4 regions of the Rhodococcus sp. P3_B8 genome follow, and region 4 is predicted to be linked to each of the others. Evidence: riboswitches for the same ligand, from Rfam matches in the RefSeq annotation. Region 4 holds a riboswitch; each other region holds the start of a gene.

Evidence for each region. A riboswitch is a leader RNA that binds a small molecule or an ion and turns the genes downstream of it on or off. The one in region 4 is predicted to bind thiamine pyrophosphate.
Region 1: it holds a riboswitch for thiamine pyrophosphate, as region 4 does, so the genes downstream of both, AC1D1G_RS29825 (TenA family protein) here and AC1D1G_RS13610 (3-oxoacyl-ACP reductase) in region 4, are expected to answer to the same signal.
Region 2: it holds a riboswitch for thiamine pyrophosphate, as region 4 does, so the genes downstream of both, thiO (glycine oxidase ThiO) here and AC1D1G_RS13610 (3-oxoacyl-ACP reductase) in region 4, are expected to answer to the same signal.
Region 3: it holds a riboswitch for thiamine pyrophosphate, as region 4 does, so the genes downstream of both, thiC (phosphomethylpyrimidine synthase ThiC) here and AC1D1G_RS13610 (3-oxoacyl-ACP reductase) in region 4, are expected to answer to the same signal.

The regions. Positions count from the first base shown of each region.
Region 1 is NZ_JBFUGT010000153.1:4,022-11,106, forward strand. Features, by position in the region: gene AC1D1G_RS29810 (ABC transporter ATP-binding protein) at 1-89, opposite strand, end outside; gene AC1D1G_RS29815 (ABC transporter permease) at 82-903, opposite strand; gene AC1D1G_RS29820 (ABC transporter substrate-binding protein) at 881-1,921, opposite strand; gene AC1D1G_RS29825 (TenA family protein) at 1,906-2,628, opposite strand; TPP riboswitch at 2,622-2,717, opposite strand; gene AC1D1G_RS29830 (NUDIX hydrolase) at 2,775-3,452, opposite strand; gene AC1D1G_RS29835 (carboxylesterase/lipase family protein) at 3,565-5,118, shown strand; gene AC1D1G_RS29840 (MFS transporter) at 5,111-6,352, opposite strand; gene AC1D1G_RS29845 (DUF3558 domain-containing protein) at 6,436-6,963, opposite strand; gene AC1D1G_RS29850 (DUF3558 domain-containing protein) at 6,960-7,085, opposite strand, start outside.
Region 2 is NZ_JBFUGT010000037.1:28,191-34,435, reverse strand. Features, by position in the region: gene AC1D1G_RS15570 (ABC transporter ATP-binding protein) at 1-731, opposite strand, end outside; gene thiG (thiazole synthase) at 844-1,611, opposite strand; gene thiS (sulfur carrier protein ThiS) at 1,604-1,828, opposite strand; gene thiO (glycine oxidase ThiO) at 1,831-2,898, opposite strand; TPP riboswitch at 2,897-3,009, opposite strand; gene thiE (thiamine phosphate synthase) at 3,034-3,732, shown strand; gene AC1D1G_RS15545 (NUDIX hydrolase) at 3,733-4,491, opposite strand; gene AC1D1G_RS15540 (hypothetical protein) at 4,616-5,998, shown strand; gene AC1D1G_RS15535 (glutamate ABC transporter substrate-binding protein) at 5,995-6,245, shown strand, end outside.
Region 3 is NZ_JBFUGT010000037.1:36,140-44,690, forward strand. Features, by position in the region: gene AC1D1G_RS15580 (M20/M25/M40 family metallo-hydrolase) at 1-901, shown strand, start outside; gene AC1D1G_RS15585 (adenylate/guanylate cyclase domain-containing protein) at 954-1,808, shown strand; gene thiD (bifunctional hydroxymethylpyrimidine kinase/phosphomethylpyrimidine kinase) at 1,841-2,686, opposite strand; gene thiC (phosphomethylpyrimidine synthase ThiC) at 2,697-4,343, opposite strand; TPP riboswitch at 4,336-4,443, opposite strand; gene AC1D1G_RS15600 (GNAT family N-acetyltransferase) at 4,577-4,963, shown strand; gene AC1D1G_RS15605 (GNAT family N-acetyltransferase) at 5,065-5,427, shown strand; gene AC1D1G_RS15610 (hypothetical protein) at 5,520-6,197, shown strand; gene AC1D1G_RS15615 (exodeoxyribonuclease III) at 6,164-6,967, opposite strand; gene AC1D1G_RS15620 (N-acetylglutamate synthase, CG3035 family) at 7,002-7,967, opposite strand; gene AC1D1G_RS15625 (peptide deformylase) at 7,957-8,547, opposite strand.
Region 4 is NZ_JBFUGT010000028.1:69,771-78,321, forward strand. Features, by position in the region: gene AC1D1G_RS13585 (pseudouridine synthase) at 1-727, opposite strand, end outside; gene AC1D1G_RS13590 (CocE/NonD family hydrolase) at 921-2,909, shown strand; gene AC1D1G_RS13595 (oxidoreductase) at 2,950-3,828, shown strand; gene AC1D1G_RS13600 (organic hydroperoxide resistance protein) at 3,850-4,272, opposite strand; gene AC1D1G_RS13605 (MarR family winged helix-turn-helix transcriptional regulator) at 4,275-4,727, opposite strand; TPP riboswitch at 4,800-4,904, shown strand; gene AC1D1G_RS13610 (3-oxoacyl-ACP reductase) at 4,953-5,717, shown strand; gene AC1D1G_RS13615 (LLM class flavin-dependent oxidoreductase) at 5,719-7,014, shown strand; gene AC1D1G_RS13620 (CitMHS family transporter) at 7,135-8,544, shown strand; gene AC1D1G_RS13625 (hypothetical protein) at 8,546-8,551, opposite strand, start outside.

The DNA.
Region 1 (7,085 bases), on a different contig from region 4:
GAGACGTCGTCGAGGACGGGCCGGATGCCGCCGCGGACCGGGAATCCCTTGCTCAGACCGGACAGTGCGACGCGCGCGGTGTCACTCATGCCGAGCCCTTTCGTTCTTGATCCACGGGGCGACGACGCGCTCGACCGCGAAGGTGAGCAGGTAGAGGCTGACGCTGATCACGGCGGTCACGAGCACCGCCGCCAGCACGAGGTCGGTGCGGAAGGAGTTCTTCTGCGTCGCCATGTAGATGCCGAGACCGGACGTGGCCCCGACGTATTCGGCGAACACGGCACCCACCACGGCGTACGTGATGCCGATGCGCAGGGCGGTGAAGAACCGGGGGATCGCCGACGGAAGCCGCACGTAGCGGAATTCCTGCCACCGTGAGGCGCCCATGCTGCGCAACAACGCGCCCGCCTCCCGGTCGGCCGCGGCGAAACCCTCGATCAGACCGATCGTCATCGGGAAGAACGTGGCGAGGGCGATCACGAGAATCTTCGGCAGCAGACCGAATCCGAACCAGATGATCATCAGCGGCGCGATCGCGATGATCGGCAGTGTCTGCGACACGACGAACAGCGGAACGAACGCGCGGCGCAGCCACGGCGAGAAGTCCACGAGTACGGCGAGGGCCCACGCGAAGAGCAGGGAGACGGCGAACCCGATCAGTGTCACCTGCAGTGTCGCGGAGGCGTGACCGGAGATGGCGTCCCGCGCCCGCCAGCCCTGCTGGACCACCCGCAGCGGCGACGGCAGCACCTGCGGCCGGATTCCGCTGACCGTCACGTACACCTGCCACGCGACGACCAGCAGTGCCACGACCACGACCGCGGGCAGCACCCGCCGCAGCAGCGGGGACGTGCCCGGGGCCGTGGTGCGCAGACTCGGGTCAGGGCTGAGTGAGGTACTCATTGGTGAAGTACGTCGACCAGTCGGGTTCCGTGGTCAGCGGTGCCCCGTCGGGGCCGGTGAGCAGGCCGTGCTGGAACAGGAAACCGGAGTACCCCGCCCACTGCTCGGCCGTCTGTGTCCCGACCTTGCCGGAACTGTCCTTCATGTACTCGGAGGACAGCATCTGCTGGCTCTCCCGCACGAGGGACTCGTCGGTGAAGGCGCCGGGGTTGGCGTCGATCAGTATCTGCGCGGCCTCGTCCGGCCGGTCGGCGGCGAACTGGTATCCGCGCTGCAGGGCCTGGACGAACTTGCGGGCCTGCTCGGGATGGTCGGCCATCCACTCCTCGTTGCCCTCGATGACGAGAGCGTACGCATCCGGGAAGCCGTAGTCGGTGTAGTGGAAGTAACGCATCGGCGTGCCCTGGTGCTCGGCCTCGATGCCCTCCCAGCCGAAGAACGAGACGGTGAAGTCGGCGGTGCCGGAGTACACGGCCTCGTAGGCCGAGGTGCCGAGCGTGACGGTGGTGAATTCGCCCTTGCCGCCGTCGTTGCGGATGATCTGCTTCAGCGTCTCCTCGCCGTCCGGGTCCGCGAACCCGGCGTAGATCTTGCCGTCCAGATCCCGGGGGCGGGTGATGTCGGCGCGATCCGCCTTCACCGCGATGCCCGTCGCCCAGTGCTGCAGCGGAGCCATCACCGACGTGGTCTGTGCGCCCGCGGCCTTCGAGAACGTCGCCGAACTCTGGAAGCTCACCCCGAACTCCGCGTTGCCGGCGTCGACCAGGGTGTCGGGCGAGGTGTCGTTGTAGGGCAGCACCTGCACGTCGAGGCCGGCGTCCGCGAACCAGCCTTCCTGCTGGGCGACGAACAGGCCGGTGTGGTTGGTGTTCGGTGTCCAGTCGAGTGCGAACCGGATGGTGTCGCCGGACTGGGAGTCACCGGCGCAACCGGTGAGCAGCGACAGGGCGGAGACCAGGACGACGGCTGCGGTGGCGGCGCGCTTGGTACGAGAGAAGAGTGTCACGACGCCGGCCATTCCTGCTTGTTGAGAGCGGTGTCCCAGAACATGAGTTCGTAGCGGCTGGCGATCACGAACGCCTCCGCCATCGCCTCGCGCTGGGCATCGGTCGCGGCCTCGGCCGCCGCGTCCACGAGTTCGCGGGCCCTCGCGACGGCGGCGTGGAACTCCTCCGCGTCGTAGGTGGTCACCCACTGTGCGTACGGGTGCGACGGGTCGGTGGAGAGCACCTCACGGGCGCTCGCCGCGAGCCGGTGCCCGACGTCGGCGTAGATCCAGAAGCAGGGCAGCACTGCCGCGGCGGCCACCGCGTACGGCTCGGTGGCGGCGACGGCCGTCAGGTAGGAGATGTACCCGAGGCAGGCAGGCGAATGCAGCGGCTCCGCGTCCGACTCGGGGAGTCGTCCGCTGGTCAGCAGATTCTGGTGCAACGCGGCCTCGACCGTGGCGGCCTCCGCGGCCGAGCCCGCCCAGAAGCCGGCCTCGACCGGGCCCGGCGCGTGCGCGGCCACCAGTGAAAGGGCTTTCGCGTACCCGGTCAGGTACAGGAAATCCTGCTCGATGTACGTGCGGAACACGTCCAACGGCAGCGTTCCGTCGCCGAGGCGGCGCAGGAACTCGAGTTCGTCGATCGCCTCGCGCAGCACCTTGGTCCGGTCCCACAAGTGGTCCGTGAATCGGGCGTGCTGGCCGGCGCCGGCAGCATCTTGGACAGAGCTATTCACAACGTTGACATCCCTTCGTCAGCATTACCTGAGCAGGTTCCCGGGTGTGTTCTCAGCCCCGCCCGTGCGGAGCACCCCGTGTCAGAACAAGCCGACCCTAGCACCGGCCGTGCCGCGGGCGGAAAGGCCAGGGTCGGTGGAGGGGCTCAGCCGGCGAGGAACGCGGCCGCGCTCGGCGGGAGGGGTGCGGGGCCGCGCCGGTAGATCTCCGCGGGCCGGCCGGTTCCGACGACGGCCATGTCGCCGGTGTTCTCGAGGGCCGGCATCAGGTGCCGCCGGAACGAGTCCTTCGGCAGTGGACGCCCGAACACCACCTCGTACACCCGGCGGAGTTCGAGCACCGTGAACGTGTCGCCGGCCAGGCCGGACGGGTCGACGGCCCGCGCGTACCGCTCTCTCAGGTCGGCGACGGCGAGGGCGACGACGTCCGCGTGGTCGAACGCCAGGTCCTGCGTCACCCGGTCGTCGTCGACGGTGATCAACATCGTGTCGCGGGGGAGCGCCGTGCGGGGCAGCGCGGCGCCGTGCGTCATCGACAGCACCCACCCGCGATCGTCGCGGCCGGGATCGTCCAGCATCGCCAGCTGATGGAATACGGTGCCCGTCAGGCCGGCCTTGATGCGGAGGCACCGCTCGGCGGCGTCCCGCAGTCGTTCACCCTCGTGGAGGAACGTGCCGGGAAGGGCGAGTCGGCCCGAACGGTGCGGAACCACAAGAGCTTTCAGTTCCGGGCCGTCGACGGTGAGGACGGCGACGTCGACGGCTACGGACGGACGCGGGTAGTCGAGGAGGCTCCTGCCCTCGGAATCGGTCCATGCGGCCACGCGGGAATGTTAGCGCACTGTTGATCTATGTCGCGTTCGATCGGTCCTGCCTGCTCATCGTTGGTAGTTTGGCGAGAGATTCCCGGAACGTGATGCGTGAGGAGATTCGTCCGTGGAGGTCGACAAGTCCGGCGACACGCTCGTCGTCCGCGCGCGGGACGGTGAGGTGCGTGGCTACCCCGAGGGCGACGTCTACGCGTGGAAGGGCATTCCGTTCGCCGCGGCCCCCGTCGGCGATCTGCGGTTCCGCGCCCCGGCCCCGCCCGCAACGTGGGAGGGTGTGCGCGACTGCGTCGACTTCGGCCCGATGGCGCCGCAGGGGCACGGCACCGCCGTCCCCATCGACGCGGGACTCGAGATGGACGAGGACTGCCTGTCCGTCAACGTCTGGGCCCCGAGACCCGACGGCACCCCGCGGCCGGTGATGGTGTGGATCCACGGCGGTGCCTACTGCCTGGGAACCGCAGCTCAGGGCATCTACAACGGGCGCATCCTGTCCACAATCGGCGACGTCGTGCTGGTCTCGTTCAACTACCGGGTGGGAGCGCTCGGCTTCCTCGACCTGTCGTCGTTCTCGACGGCCGAGCGGGTGTTCGAGACCAACTGTGGGCTGCGTGACCAGGTCGCAGCCCTCGAATGGGTCCGCGACAACATCGCGTCGTTCGGCGGTGACCCGGACGAGGTGACGGTGTTCGGGGAGTCGTCCGGAGCCGGGTCGATCACCACGCTGATGACGTGTCCGAGCGCGGAGGGGCTGTTCCACCGCGCGATCGCCCAGAGCCCGCCCGCCACGTCGGTCTACGGGAGCGAGCGGGCGGCCACCGTCGCGAAACAGTTCCTCGACATCCTCGACGTGGAACCCGCGCAGATCGACACCCTGCTGCACCTTCCGTACCGCACGGTGATCGAGGCCAGCGACACGCTCGTCAACGAGGTGCCGACGAGGATTCCGGGCACGCTCGCGATGGCGCCCGTGGTGGACCGTGACTTCCTGCCCCGTTACCCGGTGGCCGCGTTCCAGAAGGGGCACTCCCACCGCATCCCTCTCATCATCGGTTCCAACAAGGACGAGTCGTCGATTTTCAAGTTCATGAAATCGCCTCTGCTGCCGGTCACGTCGGATTCGGTGCAGGAGATGCTGAGGGCGATCGCGGCCGATCACCCGGAACTGCCCGCCGCCCGTCTCGCCGACATCCTGTCGGCGTATCCGGACCGCGGAAAGCCGAAGGGCGCGCTCGCGATGTCGAGGGACGCCGCGTTCCGGATGCCCGCCCTGTGGGTGGCCGACGCCCACAGCCGGCACTCGCCGACGTGGATGTACCGGTTCGATCAGGCCACGCCGATGCTCAAGGCCGCACGGATCGGAGCCGGCCACGCCACCGAACTCCCGTACGTCTTCGGCAATTTCGACACCCTCAACATCGACCCGACGTTCTGGCTCGGCGGCCGGAAGACGGCGCTCGAGGTGTCGGGCCGGATCCAGCGCCGGTGGCTCGCGTTCGCGCGGCACGGTGTCCCCGCCGCGCTGGACGGGTCCAAGCACTGGGCGCCCTACGACGAGGAGAACCGCTCGACGTTGCTGATCGACGGGGCGGACACCCTCGTGAAGGACCCGGACCACGAGATGCGGATCGCGTGGGGCAACGACGTCATGGGCTTCAACTGACGGGCACCTTGTCGTCCAGTTCCTTCAGGACGGGCAGCGCGAAGCAGGCCAGCCCGATGATCAGGACCGGGATCGCGAGCACGAAGAACGTCGGCTGAATTCCCCACTTGTCGAGGAGGGGACCGGCCAGCAGGTAACCCAGCGGACCCGCGGCGTACGCGGTGGACGTCATGACCCCGGTGACGCGCCCGCGCATGTGCTCCGGACTACGAGTCTGCATGGCGTAGTTGGCGATCGGGCCGACCGGACCGAACACGAGACCCTGGAGGAGGGCCAGCGCCAGAATCGCCCACAGCGGCGGCAGGAACGCCATCGCGACCATGGCCGCGCCCAGCACCGTCACCGCCACCACCATCAGCATCCTGCGCGACACATACGGCGCGAGCGGTCCGTACGCGAGGGCACCCACCACGCCGCCGATGCTGAGCGCCATCAGGACCGAACCCAGTTGCGCGGGCTTGTCGAGTTCGGTGAAGTACACCGGGAACACCACCGATTCGACGGGCATGTACAGCGCGACCACCGCCATGTCGACCAGAGCGATCGTGCGCAGGAGCCGGTTGTGCCACACGAACTTCAGGCCCTCGAGCGTGCCGTGCCAGATGGACGTCGGGCGCGTGGACGTGTCGGGTCTGCCTGCGTTCTCCAGTCGCAGGAATGCGATGGTCACCACGGACAGCACGAAGCCGACGGCGGTGACCCACAACGTGTTCACCGCACCCACGGTGGCGATGAGGACACCGCCGATACCGGGTCCGACGAGATACGCCACGTTGTAGTTGGCCTCGTAGAGGCTGTTCATCCGGTCGAGTGACCAGCCCGCGGACTTCGTGGCGGCCGGCAGCATCGACTCCCGCGCCGCGATCCCGGCCGGATCGAACGCGGCGCCGATCGCGGCGAGGACGGCGATCACCGTCACGGTGAGGCCCGTCGTGTTCGCGATCACCGGGATGGCCGCCACGGACAGGGCGGACAGGCAGTCGGAGATCATCGACGTGCGGCGACGCCCGAACAGGTCGACGAACGTGCCCGCGAACAGGCTCGACACCAGCAGCGGGAGGGTGGCCGCGCCCGCGACGATCGCGGCGTCGGACGCGCGACCGGTCCTCTCGAGCACGAGCCAGGGCAGCACGACGATCGCGATGCCGTTGCCGGTGGACGAGAACAGCGTCGCGAGGTTCAGGAGGATCAGGGGCCCGAACCGGCGAGTCACAGCCGTCTCGGTGGCGGTCACGGCAAGGGTCCTCTGGTCGGCTCGATCGGTGGTCCTTCGACGCTAACAGCGAGGTCGTGGCCACCGCGAGCGAATTTCGGCCGCTACTGGTTGCGTTGCAGGGTCAGTTCGGCGAGGGTGCGCGCTCCGTCGCACGGGTCGCCGGTGCCCGACCGCTGCTGCACCCACCAGGTGATGACGCCGGAGTAGGCGGCGGTGATCCCGCACGCCGCCGAATCGCCCGGACGCCGGGCGCTGAACGCCGACGTGCCCGCGATCGACGTGGTTTCCACCTCGTAGCCCAGCCCATCGGCCACACTCCGCTCGCGTTGCAGCGAGTTGTTCTCGAACCAGCCGAACGTGACGTCGATCGAACCGGCGGCGGACGACACCGTCCACATGCACACCGCGCCGAAGAAGTACTGGTCGATGCCGGCGCCGTGGAGGGTCTCCGCGATCTTGTCGTTGGGGACGGCGTCGCACTCGCGGAGGAGCTTGTCGAACTGCGGGGAGCCGCCGTCGTCGGAGGATGCGGCGCCCTCGGGCAGGGGACTGCCGGTGACGGAGGTGCCGCAGCCGGCCAGGATCATCGCCGACGCCAGCGCCGCAGCGACCCGGCGGGCGGCGCTCACTTGACCTTCTCCAACGTCAACCGGCCGAGCGCGGTGGGAGCCGCGCACGGATCGGAGGGTGCGGTGCCCGTGCCGTAGCGGACCAGCCAGTGCACGAAGTCGGAACCCGTGCCGAGCGCGAC
Region 2 (6,245 bases), on a different contig from region 4:
ACGGTGAGCCCGTTGGACGTGAGCGCGCTGCGCAGCGCGTCCAGCTGTGGGCTCCGCACGCGCACCGTCGATTCCGAGGACTTGCTGACGAACTCGGACACGGTGGTGTCGGCGATCAGACGCCCCCGGCCGATGACCACCAGATGTTCGGCGGTGAGCGCCATCTCGGACAGCAGGTGGCTCGACACCAGCACGGTGCGTCCCTCCGCGGCGAGGCGCTGCATGAACTTCCGGATCCAGACGATGCCCTCCGGGTCGAGCCCGTTCACCGGCTCGTCGAACAGCAGCACCTTCGGGTCGCCGAGGAGCGTGGCGGCCAGGCCCAGTCGCTGGGACATGCCGAGCGAGAACCCGCCTGCCTTCTTTCCGGCCACCTCGGTGAGCCCGACGAGGTGCAGCACCTCGTCGACCCGGCTCTTGGGCAGCGAGTTGGACGCCGCCATCCACTGCAGGTGGGCGCGGGCCGAGCGGTTGGGGTGCACCCATTTCGCGTCGAGCAGTGCCCCCACCGTCCGCAGCGGCTGCACCAGGTCTCCGTACGGTTTGCCGTCGATCAACGCGGTGCCCGCCGTGGGGCGGTCCAGCCCGAGGATCATGCGCATGGTCGTCGATTTGCCTGCACCGTTCGGGCCGAGGAAGCCGGTGACCATACCCGGCTTCACGTTGAACGTCAGGTTGTCCACCGCCTTCGTCGCACCGAAGGTCTTTGAAAGTCCCCTCACTTCAATCATGGTGAGAAGGATGCCGGAACCTGCGGCCGGCGCGCATCGGCCGCAGGTCTACACCTGACTCGTCCCCTGGTACCGGTCGGACCCTGAGCGGGACCCGACGCGACCCCGAGAACTACGACGACGCCTGCGCCCAGAACCGCTTGGGAATGCGGCCCGCGTGACGTGCCTCGTAGCCCGCCACCACGGCCCCGCGCATCGCCGAAGCCATGAGTGCCGGGTCCTTCGCCCTGGTCACAGCCGTGGCCAGCAGCACGGCATCGCAGCCGAGTTCCATCGCGAGGGTCGCGTCGCTGGCGGTCCCGATGCCGGCGTCGAGGATGACGGGAACCCCGGCACCCTCCACGATCATCTGGATGTTGTGCGGGTTCGCGATACCGAGCCCGGTGCCGATCGGCGAACCCAGCGGCATCACGGCCACGCAGCCGACGTCCTCGAGCCTGCGGGCCAGCACCGGGTCGTCGGTGGTGTACGGCAGGACGATGAAACCGTCGTCGACCAGTTGCTCTGCAGCGCTGACCAACTCGATGGCGTCGGGCATCAGGGTGCGTTCGTCGGCGATGACCTCGAGCTTCACCCAGTCGGTCTCGAGCGCCTCACGGGCGAGTTGCGCCGTCAGCACCGCCTCGGCCGCACCGCGACACCCGGCCGTGTTGGGCAGCGGCGCGATGTCGAGCCGGCGCAGCAGGTCCAGCACACCGGTGCCGCCTGCGGCGTCGACGCGGCGCATCGCGACCGTGGTCAGCTCGGTGCCGGACGCGACGAGCGCCTCTTCGAGCACCGTGAGGTTGGCGGCGCCGCCGGTGCCCATGATCAACCGTGAACCGAACGTGCGGCCCGCGATCGTGAGGCCCTTCTGCACGCCGGGCGTCGCGTCAGCCACCCTGCACCGCCGTGAGGATCTCGATCTCCCAGCCCCGGACCACGAGCTCGTCCCACCGGGCGCGCGGGAACACGGCGCCGTTCACTGCCACCGCGATGCCTTTGGTGGGCAGGTTCAGCACCTCCAGCAGCCCGGTGACGGTCAACGGTTCCGTGAACTCGTGGTCCTCGCCGTTGACGCTGATGCCGATCGGCACCACTAGTTGCTGCTCACTCATCTCTACCTCGCTACTTTCTCGAAACGTTCGGGGTCGGCGGCTTTCGCCTCGACCAGTGCCGAGCCCTCCAACAATGCCACCGTCGCGTCGGCGGTCACCGGGGTGAGCAGGATGCCGTTACGGCCGTGTCCCGTCGCCACCACGACCCGATCGGACACCCGGCCGATCAGCGGCAGGTTGTCCGGGGTCATCGGGCGCAGACCTGCCGAGGTCTCGCGCAGTTCGTACTCGCCGATGGCGGGCATCAGCGCCTCGGCGTCCGCGATCAGGTCTCGCACGCCGGCCACCGTGACCTGCGTGTCGTTGCCCGACTCGTACTGGGTGGCACCGACGACGATGCCGTCGGCCCGTGGCACCAGGTAGGCGGGCCTGCCGTGCACGCTGCCGCGGATGGTGCGGCCGGGCGCGGGGGTCACCCCGGGACGCGAGCGCAACCGCAGGATCTCGCCCTTCACGGGGCGAACCGGAAGCCCGGGCCACAGGGCCGGTGACGCGATGCCCGCGGTGACGACGATCTGGTCCGTGCTCAGCCGGTCGAGGCTGTGCACGGCCTCCCCGATCAGCTCCACTCCGGCGTCGACGGCGCACCGCTGCAACGCCTGCAACAGCAGCCTGTTGTCCACGGCCAGTTCGTCGACGGCCAAAAGTCCCAACCGGACTCCGCGACCCAGCATCGGCTCGAGGGCCCGAACTTCGGCGCGACCCAGGATCTGCAGTTCCCGCCCCTGCGCACCCACCCATTCGGCGATGGTCCGCAGGTCCTCCGCGTCGGCGCCGTCCAGCGCGACGGTGAGCGAACTCTCCGACGTGAACAGCTCGACGCCGGCCCCGGCCTCGAGTTCCTTCCCGAATTCGGGCCACCGGTCGAGCGACGCGCTCCCCAGTTCGAGGACGCTCTCCTCGCCGGGCCAGCCCTCGGACAACGGGGCGAGCATGCCGCCCGCCACCCAGGACGCTCCCGAACCGATCGACGGGTCGTACAGCCGTACCGACCACCCGTTGCGGGCTGCGCGCCACGCAATGGACAGGCCGATCACTCCGCCTCCGACGACGGATACCGATCTCGCCATTGAACTCCACCTCACTTCCTGCGCCGGCATGATCCGGGTCAGGTATGACGGTCGGGCTCGGCGTGAGCCCCTCTCAGCCCCACGTTCCCCGGGACTCCCGTGTTGCACTTTCACCGTAGAGGCTACCGTCATGCCGTGACCACCTCGCATCACAGCAACCTCACGGACCGTCGGCGCCGCCTCGGAACAGCACGTTTGTACCTGTGCACCGATGCTCGGCGCGAGAAGGGCGACCTGGCGCAGTTCGCCGAGGCCGCACTGTCCGGCGGCGTCGACATCATCCAGCTCCGCGACAAGGGCTCGGCCGGAGAGAAGAAGTTCGGCACGATGGACGCCCGGGACGAACTGGCGGCACTGTCGGTGCTCGCGGCCGCGGCCAGGCGGCACGGAGCGCTGCTCGCGGTCAACGACCGCGCCGACATGGCGCTGGCGGCCGGGGCCGACGTGCTGCACCTCGGCCAGGGCGACCTGCCCGTCCCGTACGCACGGACCGTGGTGGGTTCCGACGTCCTGATCGGCCGCTCCACCCACAGTCGCGCGCAGGCCAGTCTCGCGGCGATCGAGGACGGCGTCGACTACTTCTGCACCGGTCCGGTGTGGGCCACCCCCACCAAGCCGGGGCGGACCGCGTCGGGCATCGATCTGGTGCGATCGACCGCCGACTCGGAGCCGAACCGCCCGTGGTTCGCGATCGGCGGCATCGACGAGTCCCGCGTTCCGGAGATCCTCGCCGCGGGGGCCTCCCGCATCGTCGTCGTGCGGGCCGTCACCGAGGCCCGCGACCCGCAGGCCGCCGCGCGCTCGCTGTCCGCCCTGTTGCAGCAGAACGCGTAGTTACGGCTGGTCCAGCCAGTCCAGCACCGTAGCGGGCGGCAGGACCACGACTGTGGCCGGCAACTGTTCGATCAGGTCGGGGTCGGTGGTGACGAATGCCGTCACCGTTCCCAGTGTGGTGCCGTGGCCGGCCGGTTCGGCGAGGCTGCCGACCGCGTCCAGGGCTTCGAGCACCTCGACGCGCGGCAACCACCCGTAGGTGCCGTCGGGCAGGTGCACCGTGCGGGGCAGTGCCTTCGACAACTGCGCCAGCGCGCCGCGTTCGCCCAGCACGTCGTGCCGGTCGAGCAGCAATCGCACCTCGGTGGTGCGCAGTTGCGGCCACCCCGCTTCGAATCCCGGGTGCAGCGGCAACCCGGCGACGTCGGTTTCCCGCACCCAGCGCAGTTCGGTGCTCTCGCCGTTCGCGACGGTGGGCAGTGGGCGCTCGGCGTCGGCAATCACCGTGGTGTAACTCCAGCCGCTCGCGGCCTTCATCGTGACGACCTCGGTGCGGACGCGGATGGCCGCGCTCTCGATGCCGGCTTCCTCGTGGGCCTCGCGTACCGCGGCGTGGGTGGTGGTCTCGTGGCTGTCCCGGGCACCGCCGGGCAACGCCCACGTACCGCCCTGGTGACTCCAGACCGCACGGTGCTGCAGCAGCACGGCCGGCGTCTCGTCGGGGAGCGGCGCACGCAGCAACAACCCGGCCGCACCGTGCTTGCCCCAATGACGACTGCCGTCCGGCCCGGTTGCCCAACCGTCACCGTCACCACGCATCGACTACCCCTGTCCGACCTGATGGGTCTCCCTGCAGTTCCCTCACACTAACGGTTTCTTCCGGAACTGCCCGTCGGCAGTCGTGAACCGACCGCTGCTTATATGCTCCCCACAAGGTGCGGCCATGACACGGGAGGGGTGCGAGGTGGTTCTGCGTGAGGCACCGTCGATCGAACCCCACGGCAGCCGCGCATTGTCTGCCGTCGCGGACGACGACGTCGACCCCGCGGTGGCACGCCGCAAGGAACTGCGCGCGTTCCTGGAGTCGACTCCCGCCAAACTCACCGCCCTCGGAGCCCTCCTGGTCCTGCTCACACTCGCGGCCGGGTTGGTGGCCGCCTCGACGGTGAACAGCAGGGAAGCCACTCTCGACAGCGTCCTCGCGGAGACGGAACCACTGTCGTTCTCGGCGCAGAACCTCTACAGCGCCCTGTCCGTGGCGGATGCCGCGGCCACGACGGCGTTCATCTCCGGCGGTCTCGAACCTCCCGAACTCCGCGACACCTACGCGCAGGCGATCGGCACGGCCTCCGCCGACCTGGTGTACGCGTCGGGCGGTCTCGCGGCGAGCGACGTGGACAGCCGCCGACTGCTCGCCTCCATCTCCAGCGACCTCAGCGTCTACGCCGGTCTCGTCGAGACCGCGCGGGCCAACAATCGCACCGGCCATCCCGTCGGCGCGGCCTACCTCAGCGAGGCGTCCACGCTGATGCAGACGAGCATGCTGCCGATGGCGCAGCAGTTGCACGCCCAGCAGGAGGCTGACGTCGCGGACACGCAACGGGACTACTCTCGTCCGCCCTGGCTGGCGCTGATCCTGATCCTCGTCGCACTCGTCGCGCTGCTCGTCGCGCAGATCGTCATCGCGAGACTCAGTCGGCGCACGTTCAATCTCGGGCTGATCGTGGCGTCGTCGTGCACCGCGATCCTCCTGGTGTGGATGCTGGTCGCCGGTCTGGTCTCCTCCGTCGACACCAAGCGGGCACTGACCGAGGGCGCCCGCCCGATGCACGAGTTGACCGCCGCCCGCATCCTGGCCCAGCAGGCGCGCACCGAGGAGACCCTCAAACTGGTCCGCCGCGACTCGAACGGTGACTACGACGCCGTCTTCGAGGACAAGTCCGGTCAGCTCGACACCCTGCTGTCGAGCTACCCCCACGACGGCGACCGCGCGGTCGGCCACGACGAGGTGGCGCGGGCGCAGGAGGCGTGGACGCTCTGGTCCTCGGCGCACGACCGCATGAACGAGATCCTCGCCGAGGGCGACTTCGCCTCGGCGGCAACAGTCGCCATCGGACCGGGACCGTCGGATTCCGCGGCGCAGTTCACCGCCGTCGACGACGCGCTCACCGACGGAATCGGCACCGCCCGCGACCGTCTGCGGTCGCATGTCGAATCCGCGGCCCGCGTGCTGACCGCGCTCGGTTCCGGTGCCCTCGTCCTGACGCTCATCGCGTTCGGCGGAATTATCATCGGGTTGTGGCCTCGGTTGCGGGAATACCAGTGAGGGGGCGCCGGATCGCGCTGGCGCTGGTGGCGGCCACGTTGCTGATCGGCGGGTGCGCCGAGTCGAGTCCGGAGCACGTCGGATCGCCGAGCGTGTCGTACACCGAGCCCCCGCTACCCGCGGCCGCGACGCCGGCGCCCGAGACCAGCGCTGCGCCGCCGACTCCGGAGAAGGACTGCGGCGATCCCACCGCGAGCCTGCGCCCGTTCCCCGATGCCGACGCCGCACCGCCGATGCCGACGGTCGA
Region 3 (8,551 bases), on a different contig from region 4:
CAACAACGAGGACGGACCGATGAACGGCGGAACCCTCGGCGACCCGGACGTGGGCAAGGTGCCGACCGGCGGAGTGAGCAAGGCGGACGGCGCCGCACTCGAGCAGGCCGGGGGCGACGTCACCCTCACCCTCGACACCACCACCGAGTCGAGCACCGCTCGTAACGTCATCGCCCAGACGAAGACCGGTTCGGCCGAGGACGTCGTGATGGTCGGCGCCCACCTGGACAGCGTCCCGGACGGTCCCGGCATCAACGACAACGGCACCGGCGTCGCCGCGACCCTCGAAACGGCGGTGCAGCTCGGCGGTTCGCCCGACGTCGACAACGCGGTGCGCTTCGCGTTCTGGGGCGCCGAGGAATTGGGTCTGCTCGGTTCGGAGGCCTACGTGAACAGCCTCAGCCAGGACCAGCGGAACGACATCGCGCTGTACCTGAACTTCGACATGCTCGGTTCCGAGAACGCCGGCTACTTGGCGTACGACGGCGACAACTCCGACAACGTCGGCGAGGGGCCCGGACCGGAGGGTTCCGCGGGCATCGAGCGCACGTTCATCGAGTTCCTTAAGGGCAACGGGGTCGCCGCCGACGGCACGGACTTCGACGGCCGATCCGACTACGGTCCGTTCATCGAGCACGGCATCCCCTCGGGCGGCGTGTTCAGCGGCGCCGACGAGACGAAGACCCCCGAGCAGGCACAGAAGTGGGGCGGCACCCCGGATGTGGTGTACGACGAGAACTACCACAGCGCGACCGACACTCTCGAGAACGTGAACCGGGCCGCGCTCGCCAAGAATGCCGCCGCGGTCGCGTATGCCGTCGGGGTCTATGCGGAGTCGCTCGCCGGGCCGAACGGTGTCCCCACCGGCGCGGACCGGGAGAAGGCGCGGGCGGCGGAGTGATGTCCGATTCGACACGGGTTTGTGCATGTGACGCTGGGTTACCCTTACTCTCGTGAGCGACGACCCGGCCGAAGAGGACAGTGCCGAACTCGACGCTGCGCAGACACCGAAACGAGGCGACAAGGTTCTGGGCTGGATGGGATCGGTGAACCGGCAGCCACAGCTGATCGAAGGGCTGCGGAGGGTTCGTCGTGCGCTACCCGGCGATCCGGCGTTCGGCGATCCACTGTCGACGGCAGGCCCCGGCAGCGCACGGGCCATCGCCCGCGTCGCCGATCGCTTCCTCGACCACCAGCCGGGCGCGTCCCGCGAGATGAGCCTCGGCGCGCTGCAGGTGTGGCAGGCGCTGCTCGAGCGCACCGGACGCGGCCGGGGAACGCAGGAAGTGACCATCGTGTTCACCGACCTCGTCGGGTTCTCCAGTTGGTCGCTGCCCGCCGGTGACAGCGCCACCCTCGCCCTGCTGCGTGACGTCGCCCGAGCCGTCGAGACCCCCATCGTCGACCGCGGAGGACACGTGGTGAAACGCCTGGGGGACGGCGTGATGGCCGTCTTCCCCAGCCCGGACCGCGCGATCGACGCCGTCTTCGCCGCGCAGGAGGCGCTCGCGGAGGTGGAGGTGGACGGCTACCGCCCCCGGATGCGCGTCGGCATGCACACCGGGGTGCCCCGGCAGATCGGCAGCGACTGGCTCGGCGTGGACGTGACGATCGCGGCACGCATGATGGAACTGGGCGGCGACGGCAACGTGATGGCGTCGTCCGCCACGCTGGAGAGTCTGCAGCCGGGCACCCTCGACGAACTGGGTGTCGGCGTCAAACCGTGGCGACGCGCCTTCTTCGCCCCCGCGCCGAGCGGGGTGCCCTCCGACCTCGGTATCTGGCGGTTGCGGCTCCGCCGCCCGTGAGTACTTCTCAACCGCCGGACGTTAATAAGTACTCACGGGTGACGGAGTCGCCACAGTGGAGAGACGGGGCCGTGACCGGCACCCAGGTCGTACGACGCCTCCAGGCACTTGGTGACCCATTCCTTACCGAACGCCACCGCATCGGGCACGGACCACCCGTGGGCGAGCGCGCTCGCGATGGCGGCCGCGAGGGTGTCACCGCCGCCGTGGTCGTTGCCGGTGTCGATGCGGGGACTGCTGAACTCGAGGAACCTGTCGCCGTCGAACAGCAGATCGGTGCTCGACGCCGACGTCCGGAGATGCCCGCCCTTCACGATCGACCACTGCGCCCCGAGCGCGTGCAGCGCTTCGGCGGCGCGGCGTGCGGTCGCGTCGTCCACCACCTCGATGCCGGTGATCAACCGGATCTCGTCGAGGTTCGGGGTGACCACCGTGGCGATCGGGATCAGCGTGTTCCGCACGGCGTCCAGCGCCTCGGCGTGCAGGAGCGGATCGCCGTGCATCGACGCGCACACCGGGTCCACGACCAGCGGGACCGGTAGGTCGCGGCCGATCCCGACCTCGGTGCACACGGCGGCGACGGCCTCGATGATGGCCGTCGACGCCAGCATGCCCGTCTTCGCTGCCCCGACCCCGATGTCGTCGACGACGCACCGCACCTGCGCGGCCACCGTCTCCGGCGGAATCTCGTGGAAACCGCTGACGCCCACCGAGTTCTGCACCGTCACCGCGGCGACCGCGACGCATGCGTGGACGCCGCACAGCGCCATCGTCCGCGAGTCGGCCTGGATCCCGGCGCCACCGCCGGAATCGGTGCCTGCGATGGTGAGGACTCGGACGGGGGTCTGGCCGTCGGGGGTCAGGGGCAGCAGCTTCACGAAGGGGACCTTACCGATTCTCTGAGGTGACGGACTCGACGGGCAGATACACGCGACCACCTGCGTCGACGAACTCGCTCGACTTCTCGGCCATGCCCGCCTCGATGGCTTCGACCGAATCGAGTCCATGTTGCTGTGCGTACTCGCGCACGTCGGCGGAGATCCGCATCGAACAGAACTTCGGGCCGCACATCGAGCAGAAGTGGGCCGTCTTTGCCGGCTCGGCGGGCAGCGTCTCGTCGTGGAACTCCCGCGCGGTATCCGGGTCGAGGGACAGCGCGAACTGGTCGTGCCAGCGGAATTCGAACCGGGCCTTCGACAGCGCGTCGTCCCGCTCCTGCGCCCGCGGATGCTGCTTCGCGAGATCCGCCGCGTGCGCCGCGATCTTGTACGTGATGACCCCGGTCTTGACGTCGTCCCGATTCGGCAGTCCCAGGTGTTCCTTGGGTGTCACGTAGCAGAGCATCGCGGTGCCGGCCTGCGCGATCATCGCCGCGCCGATCGCGGACGTGATGTGGTCGTACGCCGGCGCGATGTCGGTGGCGAGCGGCCCGAGCGTGTAGAACGGCGCCTCCTCGCACAACTCTTCCTCGAGGCGCACGTTCTCCACGATCTTGTGCATCGGGACGTGCCCGGGGCCTTCGATCATCACCTGCACCCCATGGGATTTGGCGATCCTCGTGAGCTCGCCGAGGGTGCGCAGTTCCGCGAACTGGGCTTCGTCGTTGGCGTCCGCGATGGAGCCGGGACGCAGGCCGTCACCGAGCGAGAACGTGACGTCGTAGCGGTGGAGGATCTCGCACAGTTCGTCGAAGTGGGTGTACAGGAACGATTCCCGGTGATGGGCCAGACACCAGGCGGCCATGATCGACCCACCGCGGGAGACGATGCCGGTGACGCGGCGCGCGGTCAGTGGGATGTAGCGAAGCAGTACACCGGCGTGGACCGTCATGTAGTCGACGCCCTGCTCGCACTGTTCGATCACGGTGTTGCGGTAGATCTCCCATGTGAGCGCGGTCGGGTCGCCGCCGACCTTTTCGAGCGCCTGGTAGATCGGCACGGTTCCCACGGGCACGGGCGAATTGCGCAGGATCCATTCCCGTGTCTCGTGGATGTTCTTGCCGGTGGACAGGTCCATGATGGTGTCTGCACCCCACCGCGTCGCCCACACCATCTTCTCGACCTCTTCCGCGATCGACGACGTGACCGCGCTGTTGCCGATGTTCGCGTTGATCTTCACCGCGAACGCCTTGCCGATGATCATCGGCTCGAGTTCGGGATGGCAGCGGTTGGCCGGGATCACGGCGCGTCCCGTCGCGACCTCGGTGCGCACCGTCTCGGGTGAAACACCCTCGCGTGCAGCGCAATACTGCATCTCGGCGGTGACGACGCCGGCGCGAGCGGCGTCGAGTTGGGTGCCCTCCCGGCCGGCGATCCACGGTGCGCGCAGATGCGGCAATCCCGCTTCCAGGTCGATCGTGGCGTCCGCGTCGGTGTACGGACCCGACGTGTCGTACACGTCGAGGTGTTCACCGTTGGTGAGGTGTACGCGCCGGACCGGCACCCGGATGTCGTCGCCCGACAGCAGGTACTGCTTGGTGCTGCCCTCGATCGGTCCCGTGGTGACGGACGTGGCTGTAGATACGTGTGTGCTCATCGATGATGCTCCCTACGCCGGCATTACCCGGACAGGTTCGACGGTCGACGGCCCTAGCCGTCCTCTCAGCCCGCTGGTGCGAGCCCCCGTGGATGTGTAGTTGTCACACAAACTGTAACCGAGATCTCTGTGAGCAATCATTCGGGTGAAACTTGGACAGCGGTTCCCGGCATCGGTATAAAGGGTGATGAACATCACATTTCGATTACGACACATACCCCCAGGAGATAGCCATGCTGACAGACGCGCAGGTTGTGGACGTGATCGACAACGCCGATCAGAACCGATTCGAGCTACGCCTGAGTGGTGACCTCGTCGGGATCCTCGGGTATTTCGACCTCGCGGACACCCCGCCCGGCGCCGGTGCCGGCGTGGGCGTGGTGGCCGCTCGGCCGCCGGGCCCGAAGAGTCGAGGGCGGCAGGGGCCCGTGGTCTCGTTCATGCACACCGTGATCGTGGAGGACTTCGGCCACCGCGGACTCGCCGCCCTCATGGTGGGTCGCTCCCTCGACCTCGCCCGCGGGTACGGCTGGAAGGTCCGGCCCGTGTGCACGTACGTGCAGCGCTTCGTTTCGGCGCATCCCGAGTACCGCGACCTCGTCGTTCCGGTGGATGGCTGACTGCGGTCGGACCACGAATCGGGCACTCGTCGGCAACGAAACGGTTCCGGGAGCGGCGATTCCGCTCGCGAGGATGCCGCCTTACTGATTCCATGAGTGGCATGGATCACATTTCGAACAGTTCCGAGTCGTCGGGGAACATCACGGCCGCTGATGCTCGCGTGCTCGACAACCCTGCCCATGAACGATTCGATCTGTGGCTGGGGGACGAGTTGGTCGGCATCCTCGGCTACCGGGACGAGGACGACATTCCCGGATTCACCGCGAAGCCGGGCGAGGTGGTCGCGTTCATGCACACGGTCGTCAAGGAAGAGTTCGGTGGGCGCGGGCTGGCCGCGGTCCTCGTGGGCGAGGCGCTCGGCTCGGCGCGTCGGCGCGGCTGGAAAGTGCGTCCCATCTGCACGTATGTCCAGCGCTACTTGGCGCTAAATCCTGAGCACCTCGACGTCCTGGTTGCCGAGTAGCCCCACTCGCGAGAGCACTGCTCTTGCCATCTGCGACTTTGCTGTGAATACTGCTCTACATAGAGAGCGGTGCTCACAATGGAGGAGTCGTCATGACCGTGTCGGATCGGATCGAGAGTCGTACCGGGGTCGCACGGATCTGCGCCGCGGCGCTGTTCGCCCTCGCCGGCGTCCTGTTCGTCGTGTACCCCTTAGTGCGTCCCTACGCAGCGGGCGGGGCGCCGGACGGGCGGGCCGAGTTCGCCTCACCGTCGTGGCTCGTCGCACACCTCGCCGCGGTCGGCGGATTCATCGCGTTCGGGCTTGCGCTCGTCGCGCTCAGCGGACTGCTGAAAGGGACGGGCGGTGAACGGGCGGCGGTGGTCGCGGTGGCGGCGTCGTGGATCGGGACAGGGCTGACGCTGCCCTATTACGGGGCCGAAACGTTCGCGCTGCACGCCCTGGGCGGCAGCGACCTCGACGAGAATGCGGTCACAACCCTCACCGAAAGCGTGCGGATGGGGGCGGCGCAGGCGACGCTGTTCGCCACCGGTCTGCTCCTCGTCGCGGTCGGCGCAGCCGCTGCCGCCGTGGCGATCGCCCGGTCCCGGCTACTCGCCGGGTGGGCGGGGATCCCGATGGCAGTGGGGTTCGCGCTGTTCATCCCGCAGTTCTACGTCGACGCCCCACTGCGCATCGGGCACGGAGTGCTCATCGGATTCGGGTGCGCGGTTGTGGCGCTCGGTGTGCTGCGTTCTCAGTCGCCGAGGTCGACGATGACCGGCGCATGATCGCTGGCGCCCTTGCCCTTGCGTTCGTTGCGGTCGATCTCGGCCTTGTCGACGCGGCCGGCGAGGGCGGGCGAACCCAGCACGAAGTCGATGCGCATTCCCTGCTTCTTCGGGAACCGCAACTGGGTGTAATCCCAGTAGGTGTAGACACCGGGACCGGGGGTGTGCGGCCGGACGACGTCGGCGAATCCGGATTCGACGAATGCCTGGAACGCCTCACGCTCGGGTGCGGACGTGTGCGTCTTGCCTTCGAACAGCGCCGGATCCCAGACGTCCTCGTCGGTGGGGGCCACGTTCCAGTCGCCGACCAACGCGATCTGCGCGTCCGGGTTCTGCCCCAGCCACCCGACCGCGTCGGTGTGCAACTTCGCCAGCCAGTCGAGCTTGTACGTGTAGTGCGGATCGGTCAGCTCACGACCGTTGGGGACGTACAGGCTCCAGATGCGGACGCCGTTGCACGTGGCGCCGATGGCGCGGGCTTCCTGCGCGGGCGCGACCTCCGGGTCCTTGTGGAAGCCGGGCTGATCCTCGAACCCGATCTGCACGTCCTCGAGACCGACGCGGGACGCGATCGCGACGCCGTTCCACTGGCTGAGGCCCACGTGTGCGACCTCGTAGCCCAGTTCGAGGAAACGCTCGTACGGGAACTGCTCGTCCTTGCACTTGGTTTCCTGCATCGCCAGCACGTCGACGTCGGACCGCTGGAGCCAGTCCAGGATCCGGTCGGTACGGGCACGAACAGAGTTCACGTTCCAGGTTGCGATGCGCACGGCAGCCACCCTAGCGGCACTCTCCGACAGGTCGTCAGCCGCCAGGTTCGGTGGCGTAGCGGTACCGGTGGTGCGCCACGAAGCCGAGGTTGCGGTACATCGCCTGCGCGCCCTCGTTCTCGACGGCGACCTGCAGACACGCGTGGGTCGCGCCGTGTTCGCGTCCCCAGTTGATCATGTCGCCGCAGATGAGGCTGCCGATTCCGTGGCGGCGGTGAGCCTCCGCGACCTCGACCGCGGTGAGCCCGACCCACCGGCGGTCGTCGGGCGCGGACGTGACGGATCCGCGGGCGACGGCCAGCAGCGTCGAGTCGGCGGCGCCGATCCGGCCGAACCCGAGGGTGCCGCCGCGGACCGAGTCCAGCACGTCGACGGCGAAGTCGGGGAGCGCGGACCCGCGGTAGCGGTAGAGGGCGAGCCAGTCCGGATCGGGGTGATCGGTGACGGTGGTGGTTCGTGGGCCCTCGGGCAGTGCCAGGTTGTCGATGTCCGCCGCCATGACGACCACTTCGTCGCTGACGTTCCAGCCGAGCGGCACCTCGCCCAGCCGGTCGGGGATCAGCAACCGCAGGGGGCGGTCGCGCTCGGCGTACCACTCGCGCAGACGGTCGAGCGTGCCGCCGGGGGAGGCGTCGTCCAGGCTGCCCACCGGCCCACGGTCGCCGAGCGGGGCCGCCGAGTTGGCGCGTCCGGTGAAGCCGTGACCGTAGCGGGCGAGCCACCCGTCGATCCACGTGTACTCGACACCCGGCCAGCCGTCGGCGGAGGCCAGTTCGAGGGATCGGATCTCGCTCGCGCGCACCGGTCGTGCGGGGACGGCCTTCAGCGCGACCACCCGCTCCGGATCCACCTCGACGACCGAGCCGTCCGCGGCGCGGACGATCACCACCGGGTCGACGCTCTCCAGCACCCCGATGACGTCGGTCATCGGATGGCTGTGGCCGGGTGGCAGCTGGTATCGCAGCACCACCCGGCTTCCGAGCGGAATGTCAGTCGTCATGCCCGAACGGGTCGTCGACCGTTCCCGGCACCCAGCTGAGGCCGGGAACGCCCCAGCCGGCGCGCTTGATGGTCTTCTTGGCGGCGCGCGCGTTGCGGCCGACCAGCATGTCGACGTAGAGGAAGCCGTCGAGGTGACCGACCTCGTGCTGGAGCATGCGTGCGAAGAAGCCGTGCCCCTCGATCTCGACGGCGTTGCCGTCGGCGTCGGTGCCCGTGACCTTCGCCCACTCGGCCCGCCCGGTGGGGAACTGCTCGCCCGGCACCGACAGGCAGCCCTCGACGTCGTCGTCCGGATCCGGCATGGTCTCGGGTCGTTCCGACGTTTCGAGGACCGGGTTGACGACGCAACCCCGGCGGCGCAGCGCCGTGCCGTCTCCGTCGACGTCCGGGCAGTCGTAGACGAACAACCGCAGCGGCAGGCCGACCTGGTTGGCGGCGAGCCCGACGCCGTTGGCGGCGTCCATCGTGTCGTACATGTCGGCGATGATCTCAGCGAGTTCCGCAGGTGACTGGGACACTGCCTCGGTCGGTTCGTGCAATACCGGGTCGCCCACGATCCGGATGGGGAGGATGGCCATGGTC
Region 4 (8,551 bases):
AACTCATGTGCAGCCGTAACTGGTGCGTCTTGCCGGTGTGCGGCAGCAGCCGGTACCGGGCCGCGTCGCCGTGGACCTCGAGGAGTTCGATGCGGCTCTCGCTGTTGGCGGGACCGTCCACCTCGTACGCCTTCAGGACGCCCCGCTCCTTGACGATTCGACTGCGGACGGTGGCGGGTAGCGGGAGATCGGGGTCGTAACGCGCGACCGCCTCGTATTCCTTGACCACCCGGCGCTGGTCGAACAGCGACTGGTAGTCGCGCCGGACCTCCCGCCGCACCGTGAAGATCAGCACCCCGGCGGTCAACCGGTCGAGCCGGTGCGCGGGTGTCAGTTCCGGGAGGTCGAGGTCTCGGCGCAACCGGACCAGCGCCGACTCGGCGATGTACGCGCCGCGCGGGGTGCTGGCCAGGAAGTGAGGCTTGTCCACGACGAGGAGATCCTCGTCGCGGTGCAGGATCTCGATCTCGAACGGGACCCGCTTCTCGACCGGCGGATCCCGGTACAGGTACACGAATCTGCGGGGGGCGAACGGGGTGTCCTCGGTGATCGGCTGCCCGCGCTCGTCGACGACTTCCGCTGTGGCGACCTTCTCGCGGAGGCGGGTCTCGTCGTGCGGAAAACGTGCGACCAGGTACTCGAGCACGGTGGGCCACGCGCCGTCGTCCGGCATCCTCAGCCGCGTCGGGTTGAGGCCGTCGCGGACGGGAAGCGGGGCGTCGGGCACCTCGTCACGGTAGTCGACAGGCTGCGGAAATCCGCCGTTGACCGCCGGGGGACTCGAGGTTACTATCCGGTAAGTTTGTGACGCGGGCCACCCTGACTGGCCGCTGAGGCGCGTCATCGGGATTTCACGGGGGTTCGAAGTGATCGTGCGTCGATGGGCGTTTCGACCGGGTGCGGTGGCAGTCGCTCTGGCGATGGGGGTGGGGCTCGCGGTGGTGCCCACGGTGACGGCGTCGGCGGATCCGACGGGTGGGGCGGCCGGGGCCGCGTGGAACGCGGCGGTCGACGCGCCGCCCGAGTACCCGGTGATCGCGATCGACTGGGATGTCCCCATCACCATGAGCGACGGAACGGTGCTGAAGGCCAACGTCTATCGCCCCGCGGACGCCTCCGGCACGCCGATCGACACCAGGATGCCGTCGGTTCTCAATGTCACGCCGTACACGAAGCTGGTCGGCAACGTCGTCGATTCCGTGTTCGCGGTGCCGGGACTCGAGGACACCGTCGTCGACCTGGTGAACTCGTTCGATCTCGCCGGAACCCCGTTCGACGGTGTCGGCGAAGCGGCGAAGGTGCTCACCGGTGGCGGCATGCGCGTCTTCGGCATCAACCGCGACCTCGTCCGGAACGGGTACACCCAGGTGGTGGTCGATGCGCGGGGCACCGGCTTCTCCCAGGGGGAATGGCAGGCGCTCGGTCCGCTCGAGCAACAGGACTCCGTCGAGATCATCGACTGGATGAGCAAGCAGGGATGGTCCGACGGCACGGTCGGCATGGCGGGGGTGTCCTATTCGGGAATCAACTCGCTGCAGGCCGCGGGGCATCAGCCGCCGGCGTTGAAGGCCATCTTCCCGACCGAACCGGGCAACGATCTGCTCCGCGACATCGTCGGAACGGGCGGTGGTCTCGGCGTGGGATTCATGCCGCTGTGGCTGTCGCTGGTCAACGGTCTCAAGTTCGTTCCCGACGTCCAGGCCATCGCGCAGGGACGCTTCGACCAGCAGTGGCTGCAGGATCGGTTGCGGGATCCGCTGACACTGTTTCCCGCACTGATCGAGGCCATGACCGCGCCGGACATCAACGGTCTCGACCCCGGCACGCTGCGGGTGGCGCAGGACGGCCAGTTCTACGAGGAGCGGAAGGCGCAGGCCGCGAACATCGAGGTGCCGACGATGCTCTACGGCGCGTGGCACGACATCTTCACGAACAGCGAGCCGCGGGTCTACAACGACATCCCACTGCCTGCCGGTGAGAAGCAGCTGATCATGAGCGACGCCTACCACATCTCGTTCGGTGGCGGCTTCGGTGAACAGGGTGCGCCGCCACGACTCGACGTCCTCGAACGCGCCTGGTTCGACAAGTGGCTGAAGGGCATCGACAACGGCATCGACGAGTACGGCCCGGTCACGCTGTACCAGCAGGGCAACGGCTGGACCACCACCGATCAGTTTCCGCGGGCCGGTGTCGACTACCAGCGGATGTACCTGTCGGGTGCCCCCAGTGGCACCGCCGGGCACGCCGCCCACGACGGCAGCCTGGTGTCGGCGAAACCCGGCGACGCAGCACGACTCACCGTCGCACCCGGCCTTCGTGGGCTCTGTTCCCGCGACGGAGCACAGGGCACCGCAGGCGCGGCCGTCGTCTTCGGATCGGTGTGCAGCAAGGACTCCCGGTTCGCCGAGGCCGAGGGACTGACGTTCACCAGCGCCCCCGTCGCGCAGCCGACCGAGCTGTCGGGTCCGGTCAATCTGCACCTCGAAACGGTGCTCGACGCCCCGGACGGATTCTGGGCGGTGACACTGAACGACGTCGCACCGGACGGCACGTCGACCCCGCTCACCAATGGTGCGCTCACCGCTTCCATGCGGGCCGTGGACGATTCGAAGAGCACCAAGTCGGCGAACGGAGACTACACCGAACCGCACCACTATCTGACGGTGGACGCGCGTCAGCCGCTGGTGCCGGGTGAAGTGACGCCAGTGGACATCAACTTCGTGCCCACCGACGCCGTCCTCGCGCCGGGGCACCGGCTGCGCGTCGACGTGTACGCGGGCAGCGTCCCCCGGTACCTGCCGCTCGGACCGATTCTGGCCGACAGCCAACTGAAGCCGCAGCACGTCGCGTTGTCCCCGGATCGGCCGAGTTTCCTCAATCTGCCGCTGGTCGGAGCGCAGGCGTGGTGAAACGTTCACGCCAACTCCCGAGATCCGTAGGGTTGACGCCATGACCAAGTGGACAGCTTCGGACATCGTCGATCAGAGCGGCCGCACGTTCGTCGTCACGGGCGCCAACAGTGGTCTGGGGGAGGTGGCCGCGCGGGCCCTGGGCAAGGCGGGGGCGCACGTCGTGCTGGCCTGCCGTAACACCCACAAGGGGGAGGTCGTCGCACGGTCGATCGGTGACAACGCCGAGGTGCGCCGCCTCGATCTGTCCGCCCTCGCCTCGGTGCGCGAGTTCGCCGCCGGCGTCGAGTCCGTCGACGTGCTCGTGAACAACGCCGGCGTGATGGCGGTTCCGCAGCGCACGACCGCCGACGGATTCGAAATGCAGATCGGCACAAACCATCTCGGGCACTTCGCGTTGACCGGCCTGCTGCTCGACAAGATCACCGATCGGGTCGCCACGATGTCGAGTGCGGCACATCAGGCGGGAACGGTTCACCTCGACGACCTCAACTGGGAACGCCGCAAGTACAACCGCTGGAGCGCCTACGGGCAGTCGAAACTCGCGAATCTGCTGTTCACGTACGAATTGCAGCGCAGGCTGTCCGCGGCGGGGTCACCCGTCAAAGCGGTGGCCGCGCACCCCGGTTACGCATCGACCAATCTGCAGGCCCACACCGAGTCGGTGCAGGACAAGCTGATGGCCGTCGGCAACCGGATCTTCGCGCAGTCGGCGGAGATGGGGGCGCTGCCGATGCTGTACGCGGCAACGGCATCCGACGTGATCGGTGGCAGCTACATCGGGCCGGACGGCCTGTTCGAGCAGCGTGGCCATCCGAAGGTGGTGGGCTCCAACAAGAAGTCGCGGGACGAGCACACCGCGCGGGCGCTGTGGGCGCTGTCGGAGGACCTGACGGGCGTCGAGTTCACGTTCGGGTGACGCGACGCCCGTCAGGGTTGCTCAGTCTTCGGTGACCTCGAGGGTGACGTCGATGTTGCCGCGGGTGGCGTTGGAGTAGGGGCACACCTGGTGTGCCTTCTCGGTCAACTCGAGCGCCTCGGCGCGGGGCAGGTGGGGCAGGGAAACCTCGAGAGTGACGGCGAGACCGAATCCGCCGCTGTCCGTCGGGCCGATGCCGACGCGGGCGCCGACGGCCGAGTCGGCGACGTTCGCCTTCGCCTGACGGCCGACCAACTGGAGCGCGGAGTGGAAGCAGGCCGCGTATCCGGCGGCGAACAGCTGCTCGGGGTTGGTGCCGTCGCCGGACCCGCCCATCTCGGTGGGGATCGCGAGGTTCAGGTCGAGCTTGCCGTCGGACGTGCGAGCGTGGCCGTTGCGGCCTTCTCCGGTCGCGAGGGCTTCGGCGGTGTAGACGATCTTCATGGTTACTTCTCTCCTGTAGGGGTGGTGAAGCTGTGAAGTGACTCGGTGAGCCGCGACAGGGTGTCCCGGAGGGCGACGAGTTCGTCGATCTCCATTCCCGTCGAGTCGGCGAGTTCGGCGGGGATGCCCTCCGCGGCGGCGCGGAGGGCCGCACCCTTCTCGGTGAGATGGATCCCGACCCGGCGCTCGTCGGCCGAGGAGCGCCGGCGTTCGACCAGGCCCAGGGTTTCGAGCCGCTTGAGCAGTGGAGACAGCGTGCCGGTGTCGAGGTCGAGGGCGTCGCAGATCTCACGTACTCCGCGGCCGTCCCGTTCCCAGAGCACCAACAGCACGAGGTACTGCGGGTAGGTCACTCCCAGCGAGTCGAGCATCGACCGGTATCTCGCCGTCATGGCCCGGGAAGCCGAGTACAGGGCGAAGCACACCTGGCGGTCGAGGGTGAGGTTGTCGGTCACCACTGAATAGTTGCACACAACTAGGTTGTGCACAACCAAGAACTGGAATCGGTGATTGCGCTTACACTGTTGGCCAGTGACACGGGGTGCTGCCCGGCGACGAGCCGGACGGCTGAGAACAGACCCGTCGAACCTGAACTGGGTAATGCCGGCGAAGGGATGTCGCGGAGACGCCCGTATGCGCTCATCCGATGTCTCGTCGCCGACCGAACGGAAGGTGACAGCATGCAGCTCGACAAGCAGATCGTCCTGGTGACCGGCGGTGGGCGGGGCCTCGGCGCCGCCATCGTGCGGTCGTTCGCGGCGCAGAACGCGCGGGTGATCGTGAACTACCGGAACAGCCGGGACGCGGCCGAAGAACTCGCGGCCTCCCTGGGCGCGGACCGTGCGGTCGCGCTCCGGGCCGACGTCACCGATGCCGGACAGGTGGCCGCCCTGTTCTCCGCGGCGGCGGAGCACTTCGGCTCCCCGGTGACCACGGTGATCAACAACGCGCTCGCCGACTTCTCCTTCAACGGCGACGCACGCGACAAGGCGGACGTCATCACGTGGGAGTCCTTCGACTCGCAGCTGCGTGGCAGCGTGAAGGCGACGCTGCACACGACGCAGGCCGCGCTGCCGGGCATGCGTTCGCTCGGGTTCGGCCGGATCGTGAACATCGGCACCAACCTGTTCCAGAACCCCGTCGTCCCGTACCACGACTACACGGCCGCCAAGGCCGCCGCGCTGTCGCTGACCCGCACCCTCGCCGCCGACCTCGGTCCCGACGGCATCACCGTCAACATGGTCTCGGGCGGGCTGCTCCGCACCACCGACGCGAGCGCCGCCACTCCCGACGAGGTATTCGACCTCATCGCGGCGAGCACCCCGCTGCAGCGCGTCACCACCCCGGACGAATTCGCCGACGCGGTGCTGTTCTTCGCGTCCCCGTGGTCGCGGTCGGTGACCGGCCAGAACCTCGTCGTCGACGGCGGACTGGTCAAGGACTGACATGACCGACGTCCGGCAACTGCACTTCAACGCATTCCTCTACAGCTGCGGGCACCACGGCGCCGCGTGGCGGCACCCCTCGTCCCAGGTGGAGCGACTCTGCGACATCGCCTACTACGAGGAGTTGGCGCAGACCGCGGAGCGGGGCTGCCTCGACGCGGTGTTCTTCGCGGACGGGCATTCGGTGCGCGACCCCGCGTCCGGAGGCATGTGGTTCCTGGAACCGCTCACCGCGCTGTCCGCGATGGCGCGGGCGACGGAGCGGGTCGGACTGGTGACGACGGTGTCCACCACGTTCTACACACCGTTCCACGCCGCCCGGATGCTGGCGTCGCTCGACCACATCAGCGGCGGCCGCGCCGGCTGGAACGTGGTGACGTCGATGTTCGACGCCGAAGCGCGCAACCACGGGCTCGAGGAGATGCCGCCGCACGACGAACGCTATTCGCGTGCCGCAGAATTCGTCGACGTGGCACTCGCCCTGTGGGATTCGTGGGCGCCCGACGCGCTCGTGCTCGACCGGGACGGCATCTTCGCGGACCCGGCCAAGGTGAAGCCGGTCGAGCATCGGGGAAAGCATTTCCTCGTGGACGGTCCGCTGAACGTGCCGCACTCGCCGCAGGGTCGTCCCGTGCTGTTCCAGGCGGGCGCGTCCGATCAGGGCCGCGACCTGGCCGCCCGGTGCGCCGAGGGCATCTACGCCGTCGCCTACGACCTCACGGCCGCGCAGAGCTACTACGACGACGTGAAGCGGCGCATCCGCGCGGCGGGCCGCGACGCCGACGCGGTGACCGTGATGCCCGGTCTCGTGACCTATGTCGGTTCGACCACCGAGGAGGCCCGGCGGAAGAAGGCGGAACTCGACGCGCTCCTGCCCGTCGAACAGTCTCTGGCGCAGTTGTCGATGTTCGTCCAGCAGGACTGCAGTGTCTGGGAACTGGACGCTCCCGTTCCCGCGCTGCCGCCGCTGTCGGAGTTCACCGGGCCGCAGGGCCGGTACGACACGATCCTGCGGATCATCGAGAAGGACCGTCCCACCGTGCGGTCGCTGCTGGGCACGTTGGCGGCCGGCGGTGGCCACTGCACCATGATCGGAACCCCGGAATCGATCGCCGACGAGATCGAAACGTGGTTCCGCCGCGGCGGGGCCGACGGCTTCAACCTGATGCCGCCGCTCTACCCGAACGGCCTCGCAGACTTCGTCGACGAGGTGATCCCCGTCCTGCAGAAGCGTGGGCTGTTCCGCGCGGAGTATGAGACAGAGACTCTGCGCGACCATCTCCGGGGGCGCCCGTAGTTGCCACCACAAAGAACACAACCTTCTCTAAGTACGCAACAGTGACTGTGAGCGTCCCTCCCCCCGACACTGGCTGTTATCGCGATCACACCACGACGCGAGTTCGGACGAGGAGTGGCAATGCTGGTAGCACTCGGCTTTCTGATGGTGGCCGTGTTCATGTTCTTGATCATGTCCAAACGGGCCACTCCCGTGGTCGGGTTGATCGCCGTCCCAGTCGCATTCGGGATCGCGGCCGGAGCGGGCCTCGGCATCGGCGACATGATCACCGACGGAATCAAGGCGCTGGCACCGACGGCCGCGTTGCTGTTCTTCGCGATCATCTTCTTCGGAATCATGATCGACGTCGGCCTGTTCGACCCGCTGGTGAAACTCATCCTCCGGCTCGTCCGCAACGACCCCATGCGGCTCGTCGTCGGCACCGCGGTGCTCGCGATGGTGGTGTCGCTGGACGGTGACGGATCCACGACATTCATCATTGTGACGTCCGCGCTGTTGCCGCTGTACATGAAGCTGAAGGTCAGCCCCGTGGTCCTCACGGTGGTCGCCGGCCTGGCGAACGGCGCGATGAACATCGTCCCCTGGGGCGGACCGACGGTCCGAGCCGCCGCTGCGCTGGGTATCTCGCCGTCGGACGTGTTCGTCCCGATGATCCCGTCACTGGTGGTCGGACTGCTCGTCGTGCTGCTGTTCGCCGTGCAACTGGGCTACAGCGAACGCCGCCGCATCGGCACGCTCGAACTCACCGACGAGCGCCTCCTCGTCTCCGCGGGCTCCGGCCTCCGGCGGTCCGCGACCGGCTCCGGCTCCGGTGGCAACGGTGACGCACCCCGAACCGGTGGCGGCTCCGGCGACGCCGGATCGGACGACGGCCAGGGCTTCGTCGACGGTCTCGACCCCGAGCGGCCCACGCTGCGCCCGAAGCTGCTGTGGTTCAACGCGCTCGTGACCGTGGCGCTCCTCGTCGTGCTCGTGATGGACGTACTGCCGATTCCGGTCCTGTTCATGGTGGCCGCATCGATCGCGCTGACGGTGAACTTCCCGCGGGTCAAGGAACAGCAGGAAGCGATCACCCGCCACTCGTCGAGCATCGTCTCCGTGGTCGCGATGGTGTTCGCCGCGGCCGTGCTCACCGGCGTATTCCAGGGCACCGGAATGGTCGAGGCCATGGCGCAGTGGCTGCTCGAAATCATCCCGGCCTCGCTCGGACCGCACCTGGCCGTCATCACGGGCATCCTGAGCCTGCCGTTCACGTTCTTCATGAGCAACGACGCCTTCTACTTCGGCATCATGCCCGTGCTCGCCGAGACGGCGGCCACGTACGGCATCGAGCCGGTCGAGATGGCCCGCGCATCCATCACCGGCCAGACGTTCCACATGCAGAGCCCGCTCGTCCCGGCCATCCTCCTGCTCGTGACCCTGGCGGGTGTCCCGCTGGCGGACCATCACAAGAAGGTGCTGTGGCGCGCGGCGCTGGTGTCGCTGTCGATGCTGGTGATCGGTGTGGTCCTCGGACAGATCCCCTGGTGACCTAGTC